DNA from 3 places in the Streptomyces sp. NPDC058691 genome. Region 1 is predicted to be linked to each of the others. Evidence: riboswitches for the same ligand, from Rfam matches in the RefSeq annotation. Region 1 holds a riboswitch; each other region holds the start of a gene.
What was found. A riboswitch is a leader RNA that binds a small molecule or an ion and turns the genes downstream of it on or off. The one in region 1 is predicted to bind cyclic di-AMP.

Region 2: linked by a shared signal. The riboswitch ahead of ACFWVC_RS04640 (C40 family peptidase) and the one ahead of ACFWVC_RS19795 (M23 family metallopeptidase) in region 1 are both predicted to bind cyclic di-AMP.
Region 3: linked by a shared signal. The riboswitch ahead of ACFWVC_RS16415 (M23 family metallopeptidase) and the one ahead of ACFWVC_RS19795 (M23 family metallopeptidase) in region 1 are both predicted to bind cyclic di-AMP.

The regions. Positions count from the first base shown of each region.
Region 1 covers NZ_JBHXSO010000026.1:20,558-23,820, forward strand. Annotated here, with positions in the region: gene ACFWVC_RS19790 (M16 family metallopeptidase) at 1-594, shown strand, start outside; cyclic di-AMP (ydaO/yuaA leader) riboswitch at 988-1,151, shown strand; gene ACFWVC_RS19795 (M23 family metallopeptidase) at 1,167-1,964, shown strand; gene ACFWVC_RS19800 (GntR family transcriptional regulator) at 2,210-2,920, shown strand; gene ACFWVC_RS19805 (HPr family phosphocarrier protein) at 3,123-3,263, opposite strand, start outside.
Region 2 covers NZ_JBHXSO010000004.1:115,170-118,432, reverse strand. Annotated here, with positions in the region: gene ACFWVC_RS04650 (ATP-binding protein) at 39-476, shown strand; gene ACFWVC_RS04645 (GNAT family N-acetyltransferase) at 625-1,266, opposite strand; gene ACFWVC_RS04640 (C40 family peptidase) at 1,338-1,811, opposite strand; cyclic di-AMP (ydaO/yuaA leader) riboswitch at 1,816-1,975, opposite strand; gene ACFWVC_RS04635 (hypothetical protein) at 2,360-2,665, opposite strand; gene ACFWVC_RS04630 (ATP-dependent Clp protease proteolytic subunit) at 2,672-3,263, opposite strand, start outside.
Region 3 covers NZ_JBHXSO010000020.1:47,474-50,736, forward strand. Annotated here, with positions in the region: gene ACFWVC_RS16415 (M23 family metallopeptidase) at 1-1,278, opposite strand, end outside; cyclic di-AMP (ydaO/yuaA leader) riboswitch at 1,290-1,429, opposite strand; gene ACFWVC_RS16420 (hypothetical protein) at 2,233-2,412, shown strand; gene ACFWVC_RS16425 (hypothetical protein) at 2,427-3,065, shown strand; gene ACFWVC_RS16430 (helix-turn-helix domain-containing protein) at 3,226-3,263, shown strand, end outside.

The DNA of each region.
Region 1 (3,263 bases):
CAGGTGCTCATCGGGCGCACGGGCTCGGACCGCCACGACCCGGTCTGGCCGGCCCAGGTGCTCGGCACGTACTGCCTCGGCGGCACGTTGACCTCGCGCCTCGACCGTGTGCTGCGGGAGGAGAAGGGCTACACCTACGGCGTCCGCGCCTTCGGGCAGGTCCTGCTCTCCACGCCGGAGGGCACCGGCATCTCGCTGCTCGGCATCAGCGGCTCCGTGGCGACCGACGTCACCGCGCCCGCGCTGGCCGACACCTGGCAGGTGCTGCGCACCCTGGCGGCCGACGGGCTCACCGACGAGGAGCGGGACGTCGCCGTCCAGAACCTCGTGGGTGTCGCGCCGCTGCGCTACGAGACGGCCTCGGCCGTCGCCGGCACCTTCGCCGACCAGGTCGAGCAGTTCCTGCCCGACGACTTCCAGGCGCGGCTGTACGAGCGCCTGGCGGCCACCGGCACGGTCGAGGCCACGGCGGCGGCCGTCGCCGCGTTCCCGCTGGACCGGCTCGTGGTCGTGCTGGTCGGTGACGCCTCCGCGATCGCCGACCCGGTCCGCGAACTCGGCATCGGCCCGGTGACGGTCGTCACGGGCGCCTGACCCCACCCGCCCACCCCGCGGCCCCGGACGCCCCAGCGGCGCCCGGGGCCGCGTGCTGCGCGGCGGTCCCGCCGAGGGTGAGCCGGACCGGCGCCGACTGGAGGCCGGGGCCGGTCGCGAAGGGCCCCCGCCCCCGGCGCCTGCCCTGCGGGGCAGGACGGTGACGTCCGTCACGTCCCCTGGCAGCGGGTCCGCGGCGGAGGCGCGGAGGGTGCGTCGTGGTCCGTGCACACCGACGCCGGCCTGCGAAGACGTGGCTTTCAAGGCAGTTGGCGCCAGTTGGGCGGCAGTGTGGCATCCCGCACAAAAGGCCGGATTTTTTTGGAGCGGCCGAGGGGGCGCGGTTAGCGTCCTCGGGTTGTCCGGCGGAATCAGCCGCCTCCCGCGGCACCGGAGCAACGATCGCCGAGTCCCCGTCGGGCGTGAGCCTGGGGAGCCGGGGACCCACGTAAGTCGTCCCCCTGGGGTGAATCGGGCCCGCCCTCACCGGGGCGCCCGTAGGAGACCTTCCTGCTCCGAACCCGTCAGCTAACCCGGTAGGCGAGAAGGAAGGAAAGGATCTCCGCCTGCCCATGGCGTCATTCACCATACGTACCACCGTCGCCTGCGCCGCCGCGCTCACCGCCGTCACCACCGGCACACTCACCGCCTCCGCCCAGGCCGCGGACGCCGACCGCTCCGCGTTCGCCAAGTGCGCCGCCGTCAGCGGCGAACTGGCGGCCCACCTCGCGGAGCAGGCGGAAGCCCAGCACAAGGCGGCGGTCACCGCGGCGAAGAAGGCCAAGAAGCAGCACGCGGCGCACGTCGCGGACGTGATGAAGGAGCGGGCGGCCAAGAAGGCCGAGGCGGTCAGGGCCGCCAAGGCCGCCAAGGCGAAGGCCGCCGCCAAGCACCGCGCCGAGGCGCGGGCCGCGGCCCGCGGTGGCGCGGCGCACGCCTCGCGCTCGCACGGCCGCACGTCCCTGACGTCCTGGATGCTGCCGGTGCACGGCGGCATCGGCACCCCGTACCACGCGACCAGCAGCCTGTGGTCGTCCGGCTACCACACGGGCGTGGACTTCCAGGCGGCCACCGGCACCCCGGTGCACGCCGTCGGCGCCGGCACGGTCGTCCAGGCCGGCTGGGGCGGCAGCTACGGCAACAACGTCGTGATCCGGCACGCGGACGGCATGTACACCCAATACGGCCACCTGTCCTCGATCGGCGTCTCGGTCGGCCAGACGGTCTCCGCGGGCACGCGGATCGGCCTGTCGGGCGCCACGGGCAACGTGACCGGCCCGCACCTGCACTTCGAGGCCCGGACCACCCCGGAGTACGGCTCCGACGTCGACCCGGTGTCCTACCTGCGCTCCCACGGCGTTCTCTTCTGACGGTCCCGACGGTCCCGACCGTCCTGACTGTCCCTGGCCTTCCCGGCCTCCCAGTCCACCTCCCTCCCCCCACCCGAAGGCCCCGGTTCCCCCCGCCGGGGCCTTCGGCATGCCCGGAGGTGTGTCCAAAAACGCTCCATGAATTCAGGGCCGCCGCCGGAATCGGCCGCGTACTGGAATAGAGTCGCCACGGAAACGCCGGCACCTGCGTTACGCGGAAATTAAGCAGCAGTCGTCGGCAGCAAATGGAAGGAACCGGCGATGTGGGACCGGACGTGAACGGGACGGGCGGCGCGGGGCGCCGTATCTCCGCCCAGGCGGTGTGCACGGCGATCCGTGACGACATCATCAGCGGGCACTTCGCGCCGGGCAGCCGGCTGACCGAGGAGCAGCTCGCCAAGCGCTACGGGGTGTCGCGGGTCCCGGTCCGCGAGGCGCTGCGCACCCTGGAGTCCGAGGGCTTCGTCCGTACCCGCCGGCACGCCGGCGCTTCCGTGGCCGAGCCCACCGACCAGGAAGCCGCGGACCTGCTGGAGATCCGCGGCCTGCTGGAGCCGCTGGGCGCCGCGCGCGCTGCCCAGCGGCGTACGGAGGCGCACGTCAAGGTGTTGCGCGGACTCGTACGGCTCGGACAGGAACGTTCCGCGCAGGGGCAGTTGTCCGATCTGCCGGCGCTGGACGGCTGGTTTCACGAGACGCTGGCGCAGGCCTCGGGAAGCCCCACGCTGGTGGCGCTGCTGACGCAGCTGCGACACAAGATCGCCTGGGTCTACGCGGTCGACTCGCCGGGCCGCGCGGTGGAGTCCTGGGAGGAGCACGGATCCGTCGTGGACGCCGTCGCCCGCGGGGACGCGGAGCGCGCACGCACGGTGATGGCCGACCACGTGGAGCGCGCCACCTCGGTGCACCGGCTGCGCCGCCCGGAGCGCGCGGGCCGCGGTGCGCCCCCTCGGTGAGGAATTGGAAACATGCCGTACACACAGCGAGCGGTCACGTTTAACAGTAGTGCCGTATACAACTGGGAGAATAGGGCCGCACTGTAATTCGCGCGCCTGATTCCGCCGTGTGCCGCGCCGAATTCGACAGCTGCGCGAAAAAACCCGGGCCGCGAAATCCGGTCGGATTTCGCGGCCCGGGCTCACATATCCGGCGACCGGGTCACACGGTCTCGGGAAGCTCTTCCAGGCCCTCGGACACGAGCTTCGCCAGGCTGTCGAGCGCGGCGTCGGCGCCCTCGCCGTCGGAGGCCAGGACGATCTCCTCGCCACCCGCGGCGCCCAGGCTCAGCACGGCGAGCAT
Region 2 (3,263 bases), on a different contig from region 1:
CGGAGTCCCGGTCACGGCGGGAAAGGGACAGCGTCGCCATGGCAGACCACCAGGAAGCATCCGTCACCCTGCCGAGCGACCCTGCCTCGGTACCCACGGCCCGTCGTTATGTGCGCGACCTGTTGGCGGAGTGGGGGATGACGGAGGACTCGTCGCCCGCCGACGCCGTCCGGCTGATCGTCTCCGAACTCGCCACCAACGCCGTGCTGCACACCCTCGGCCAGTCGCCCACCTTCACCCTCGACGTCCGGCTCGACCGCGACGAGCAGTTGCGGATCGGGGTCACCGACAGCCACCCCCGCTGGCCCCAGCGGCTGCCGGCCGCCGTCCAGCAGGACAACGGCCGCGGCATGGTGATCATCCGTCATCTCACGGCCGAGGCCGGGGGCCGGCTCCATGTCACGCCCACCGTCGATGGCGGCAAGACCGTCTGGATCACCCTGCCGTGGGTGGCGGCTGCCGCCCCGGTGGAGTGAACGCCGCGCCCCGAGGGGCACCACCGGGGACTCCGCCGTCATCCTGGGCACCAGACCCACCCGAGCCCCGCACTGACCAGGGCGCCGGCGGCGGCATGCGGGCGGCCCTGGGCGCGGAGCTGCCGGCCGGTGCCCGGCCCTGAGGCGCTCAGTCGTGTGCGGGCACCAGCAGCGCCTCGGCGCCGACGGGCGTGAAGCCGGCCGCCAGCAGTGCCCGTACGCTCGCCGCGTTGCCCGGGGCGATCTGCGCCCACAGCGTCTCGCCGCCCGGCACCAGACGGCGCGCCTCCAAGGCCAGCCGGCGGCCGAGCCCGGCGCCGCGTGCCGCGGGCTCGACCTCGACGGCCATCTCCCACCGGCCCGCCACTCCGCGCCCGATGAGCACCGTGCCGCCCGGGACCGTCCACACGCGTACCTCGTCCCGGTGCCGCAGCGCCCGCGCGGCGCGGGGATGCTCGCGGCCGGTGGTCTCCCGCAGGGCGAGCGGGGGTCCGGCCGGCGGGCCGGGCAGGGCGGTGGCCGTCGCCAGCAGGTCGATGTTGTTCACCCGGCGCCCGAGCAGCCCGCACAGGGCGGTCAGGAACGGCGGGTTGAGCGGTGCCGACAGGTCGCCGGGCGGGAGCAGCTCCCGGATGCGCCCGGGGTCGGCGTCGGCGAAGACCACGGAATGCGCCGTGAAGGCCAGGACGCCCGCGTCGCGTGCCGAGGGCTGCGGCACGATCGTCACCGAGCCGTCGGCGGGCGGGAGGACGCCCTTGGCGGCATCGGCGAGCAACTGCTGCAGCGTCATGGCCCCACGCTAGCCGGGCCGGTACGCCGCGGGGCCCCCGGGTGGGCGGCCCGGGACCCCGCGGCGCCGGGTCACTTCACACGGCCGTACCAGACGCTGCGGGTCCAGATCTTCTCCAGCCGCACCCGGCCGCCGGGTTTGGGGGAGTGCCAGATCCGCCCGTGCCCCGCGTATATCCCGACGTGGTAGATGCTGCTCCCGTAGTGGAAGAACACCAGGTCACCGCGGGTGCGGTCGGAACGGTGGATGTGGCGTGTGCTGTTGTACTGCGCGGCGGCGGTGCGGGGCAGTTTCCTGCCCACCTTCTTGAAGGAGTAGAGCGTCAGGCCGGAGCAGTCGAAACTGCGGGGGCCGGTGGCCCCGTACCGGTAGGGGGAGCCCTTCTTCGACGCCGCGACCTTCAGTGCCTTGGCCCGGATCGTCACGGCTTCGGCGTGCTGGGCCATGTCCGGCAGGACCGCGGGACCGGCGACGGCGGCCGCCGTGAGGGCGGAGACCGCCCCGAGCCGGGAGAGAACCGCGGACATGGCTGATGGCGCGATCATGCGCAAACCCTTCGTCGTCCGCCTGCGAAGGATGACCTGTCGGGTTCGGGCAGGCGAAGATGCCCGGCCGCTGGTGCGGCTTCACCCCAAGGAATCGGCCCGTGGGCCGGTCCCGTCGTACTCGGGTCCTCCGCTCCTGCCGTTGCGTTCGGTGTCGACCTGGCGTCCGCGACGGCGGCAGGACTCGGCGTCCGCGCGGACCGCCCCGCCGGATGACGGGGGCTTGTCGTCGAAGGGATGGTTACTCACAGAACTGGTCAGGACATAGCTCATCCGGTCGAATGTGAGTCTCTTCACGACTCACCTATTCGGGTGGACTCGGGTCTCAGGAGTGCCGTCTGACGACTCGAAACCAGTCGAACACCTGCGATGGAGCGTCAGATTCCGGTTGTGTGCGGCCGAAGCGCGCAAGTCGGGACCGTTCGCGTGTCGACGTGACGTACAACGATCGGGCGAGTCCATTCGGTGCTACTTCGTGTCGAGCCTGTGGCGCCGCGTGACAGACCGGTGGATGACCCGATCTGACGTCGACTCAAGATGACGGTCCGTCAGTGCGACGGTGGAAGGGGCAGGGTGACCAGCCGGGTACGCCGCTCCCCGTCGAGCACGCGCAGGGCGCGCTCGATCGTCGTGGTGTGCAGCTCGCTCTCCCCCCGCAGGTGCATCGTGGTCAGCGCGTCGCGCAGCTCCGCCGCGCGTCCCGCCAGGGCCTGGGCGGCCCGCAGCGCGCCGTAGGTGTCCCGGACGCGGGCGGGGTTGATCCTCCCCAGCAGATCCACGACCTCCAGATATGTGTCGATGAGTTCGCCCTCCGCGCGGGTCAGGGCGGGCAGCGGCGGCAGTTCGGGCAGCACGGCCGGTCACCGCACGGCGCGCGGGCCGGTCCCGCCGTCGCCCTTGCGGCTGACGGTGAGCCGGTCCACCAGTCCGTACGCGAGCGCGGACGGGGCGTCGAGGATCATGTCGCGCTCGATGTCGGCCCGGATCCGCTCCGCGTCCCGTCCGGTGTGCCGAACCAGCAGTTCCTCCAACTGGTCACGACTGCGCAGTAGTTCCCTGGCCTGGATTTCGAGGTCGGCGGTGGTGCCCTGGACGGCCTCCGGGAAGGAGGGCTGATGGATCAGTACCCGCGAGTGGGGAGTCGCCAGCCGCTTGCCCGGAGTCCCGGCCGCCAGTAGCACGGCCGCGGCCGACGCGGCCTGGCCGACGCACACGGTCGAGACGTCGCAGTTGACGAACTGCATGGTGTCGTAGATCGCCGTCATGGCGGTGAGCGACCCGCCGGGGGAGTTGATGTAGAGCGAGATGTCCTGCTCCGGGGCGGCGCTCTCGAGGTGGATCAGCTGGGCGATGACGTCGTTGGCGGACGTGTCGTCGATGGGCGTGCCCAGCAGCACGATCCGTTCCCGGAGCAGCTTGGAGTACGGATCCAGGGAGTGCACACCCTCACTG
Region 3 (3,263 bases), on a different contig from region 1:
CAGCCACGGCATCGGGTCGATCGGGTCGCCGCCGCCCGGCCGGACCTCGATGTGCAGGTGCGGGCCGGTGACGTTGCCGGTCGCGCCGACGCGGCCGATGGTGTCGCCGGTGGAGACCTTGCCCGAGGTGACGAGCATCGAGGAGAGGTGGCAGTACCAGAGCTGGGTGCCGTCGTCGAGCGTCAGGATGATGCGGTAGCCGTACGAACCCGCCCAGCCGGCCTCGGTGATGGTGCCGCTGTGGATGGCCTTGGCCGGGGTGCCGGTCGGGGCGGCGAAGTCCTGGCCGGTGTGGGTGTTGGCCCACAGGGAGCTGGACTGCCCGAAGCTCGCGGTGAGGGTGTACGAGGTCAGCGGCAGCATGTAGCTCTTGGCGAGCTCTGCCAGCCGGGCGGCCTCGGCCTTCTTCGCGGCCTCCGCGGCGGCCTTCTTCTTGGCGGCGGCCTCCTCGCGCACCTGCTGCGCGGCGGCGGCCTTGGCCGCCTTGGCGGCGGCCTGCTGCTGCGCGGCGGACCGCGCCGCCTCGTCGGCGGCGTTCCGCTGCTGCTGGGCCTGGTCCAGGATGCGGGTGCGCAGCGTCTCGCCGGCGTCCGGGCTCAGGGCCTGGGCGACGGGCTTGGCAGCGGGCTCGCTGTCGACCAGGGCGCCGAGCCCGGGCACCTTGGACACCTCGGGGATGTTGGGAAGGGAGACCGGGAGCGGGTTCTTGCCCTCGGCGGTCGCGACGCCGCCGACGCCGAGCACGGCGACGGCCGCGACGCCGAAGACCGCCGAACCACGGCTCAGGCCGCGCTGCTTGGCCACCCGGTGCCGGCCGCGGACGGGGGCGGTGGACTCCTCGGTGGGGTTCCACGGCTCGGTGGCCGCCTCCGGCTCGCCGAACGAGGGGAAGGGCTGGGCGACGTGCGCGTCCCGGAGGTCCGTGTCGTGGTCCGTGTCCGCTTCGCGGGTGCCGTACGCCTCGTCGAGGAAGGCGGCGGCTTCAACCGCGCTGCGCGGCTCGGGCACGGGGGCGACGGGCGTGACAGGCGCGACGGGTTCGGCAACGGGCCCCGGGGCGGGGGCCGCGGCGAGGGCCTCCTCGACCCAGCCCGCGGCGAAGTTCCACTCCGCGGTGTCCCAGCCGTCTATCGCGTTCTTCGTCGGCGGAGCCTGCTCGGTGGCCGGGGGATTCCAGCCGGCGGCCATGTTCCACTCGGCGGTGTCCCACTCGGGGTTGGTGTACCCGGTTCCTTGCTGCTGTTGTCCGGGTATCAGGGCAGGCTTGTTCGACGCCACGCGGGCGCACTCCTTTCCTTCCTTCTCGCCTACCGGGTTAGCTGACGGGTTCGGAGCAGGAAGGTCCCCTACGAGGACCGTGAAAGGCCCCCGATTCACCCCAGGAAGTGGTTCCCCGGTTCCCGCGAACGGGATTCAGCAAGCGCACGGCGCCGCCCTGGCGGGCGACGGGTGACCGCGCTGCGTTATCGAACGTTAATAGAGGCGGCAGCCAATTCCAAGCCGCTTCGGCGAGTTCACACGGGGAATCTATGGGGATGGAAAGGGCAGATCGGTACATTCCGCTGTGACTGCCGTGACCTGCGGGAGATGTGAGTGTGCATCAGTCGTTATGCGGAAGGGAGTGATCTGCTCACGGGGAGTGAGGGTCACCCTGCATCCCAGCCGCCCAACACCCGTTCCGGGCGGGTCCCGAGACGCCGCACGGCGGAGTCCGCGCCGGCTCGCGGCATGAGCCTGCGATGCACTTCAAGCCACGGATCGCCGGTGAACGTGACACTGCGGACGGCCGCCGCAGGGCGCCAGGCGGAGAGCGGCGGGCACCGCCGGAGGGTGGAGCGGCCGGGGGCGGCGGGCGACGGGCCGACAGCGCGGCCCCTCAGGTATTCCGAGCACCATGCGGCGGGGCCGTGAGGATCGTCACCCTTGACATCTTCGACTCCGCATGGTCTATCCCGAGTGATGGGCAAAATAAGCCGAATCAGGGCATGTTAGGCTTCGTGGCGGTCCGGGACCCACTGCGCGGCGCTGTGCCGTCGGCCACTCCGGCACATCAATCACTCCCGCACACACGGCTCGTCGCCTCGTCCGCCTGCCGCCCGTCGCGGGGCGGCACGGGCGCACATCCGGAGCCGTCCGCGAGCGGCGGGGAGCCCCCACGCCCCCTATGCGACGGCCGAGCGGGTGCGTCATCATGCCCGAGTACGGCGGATTCGCCCGATCTTGGAGGCTGGCATGAAGCTGGGCAAGGCACTGGCCAAGGGCTACGCGGAGGAGACCGGCGAGGAGCCGCCCGGCTTCGTGAGGGAGATCGAGGACGCGACGGCCCCCACGCCCGTGACGGCCGTGACGGCCCCGAAGACGGACGTCACCGCGGCACTGGGGACCGGGACCGCCGAGGCCGCGGTCCGGTGAGGATCGGGCGCCGCTTGCCGGAGGAGCGGACGGCGGTGCCGCCGACGGGCTGGAAGCTGGCCTTCCCGATGCTCTCCGCGGACGGTACGCGCGTCGGCTTCCGTGGCGTCTCCCTCGGCGGGCGCATCGTGTACGGCGTCCTGGACGACGCCCGGTGCGGCTACGGGAGGCGGCACGCCAGCCCGGGACGGGGCTGCGACTGCGGCTTCTACTGCCTGCACACCGCCGCCGAGGCGCAAGCGCTGACCTGCGCCACGGACTGCGGTGACGCGGTGATCCTGCAGGTCAGCGTGCTGGGCGAGTACACCCGGTACGAACGCGGCATGCGCTACGCCCGCCAGCGGGTGCGTACCGTCCGCATGGCGGCCTGCCGCTGCGGCCGCCCGGCGCGGGTCTTCGTGCGCGCCGGCACCGGCCTGCCGGGCTGGCGCGCCCTCCAGGCCCTTTGCCACGCTTGCGCGGCCGGCCTGTGGGTGCTGCGCCCGGCGGACTTCGGCCGGCTCGCCGGCGCCGGCGTCAACGTCACCGGCGAGGCCCCGCAGCCTGCCGACACCCCTCCTCTCCGCCAGGAGCTCGCCGCCGAGGCCGCTGCCCTGCGTGCCCGCCTCGACCACTTCCAGGAACGCCTCCGGCACCTGGAGGACGGCCTCTAGCTCCTCCCCCGGGATGACGCGCACGCCGCGCACGCCCAGGGCCGGCACCGCGCCGAAGCCCTCGCCAGAAGCCCCGCCAGAACCCCCCGCGCAAAGCCCGCGACCTGGGCGGGGACGCGAAGCCGGGCGGAGGCATGACCGGCCGCCCATACTGAAGGACATGGAGCACAACGCCGAGCTCAGGGAGTTCCTGCGGAC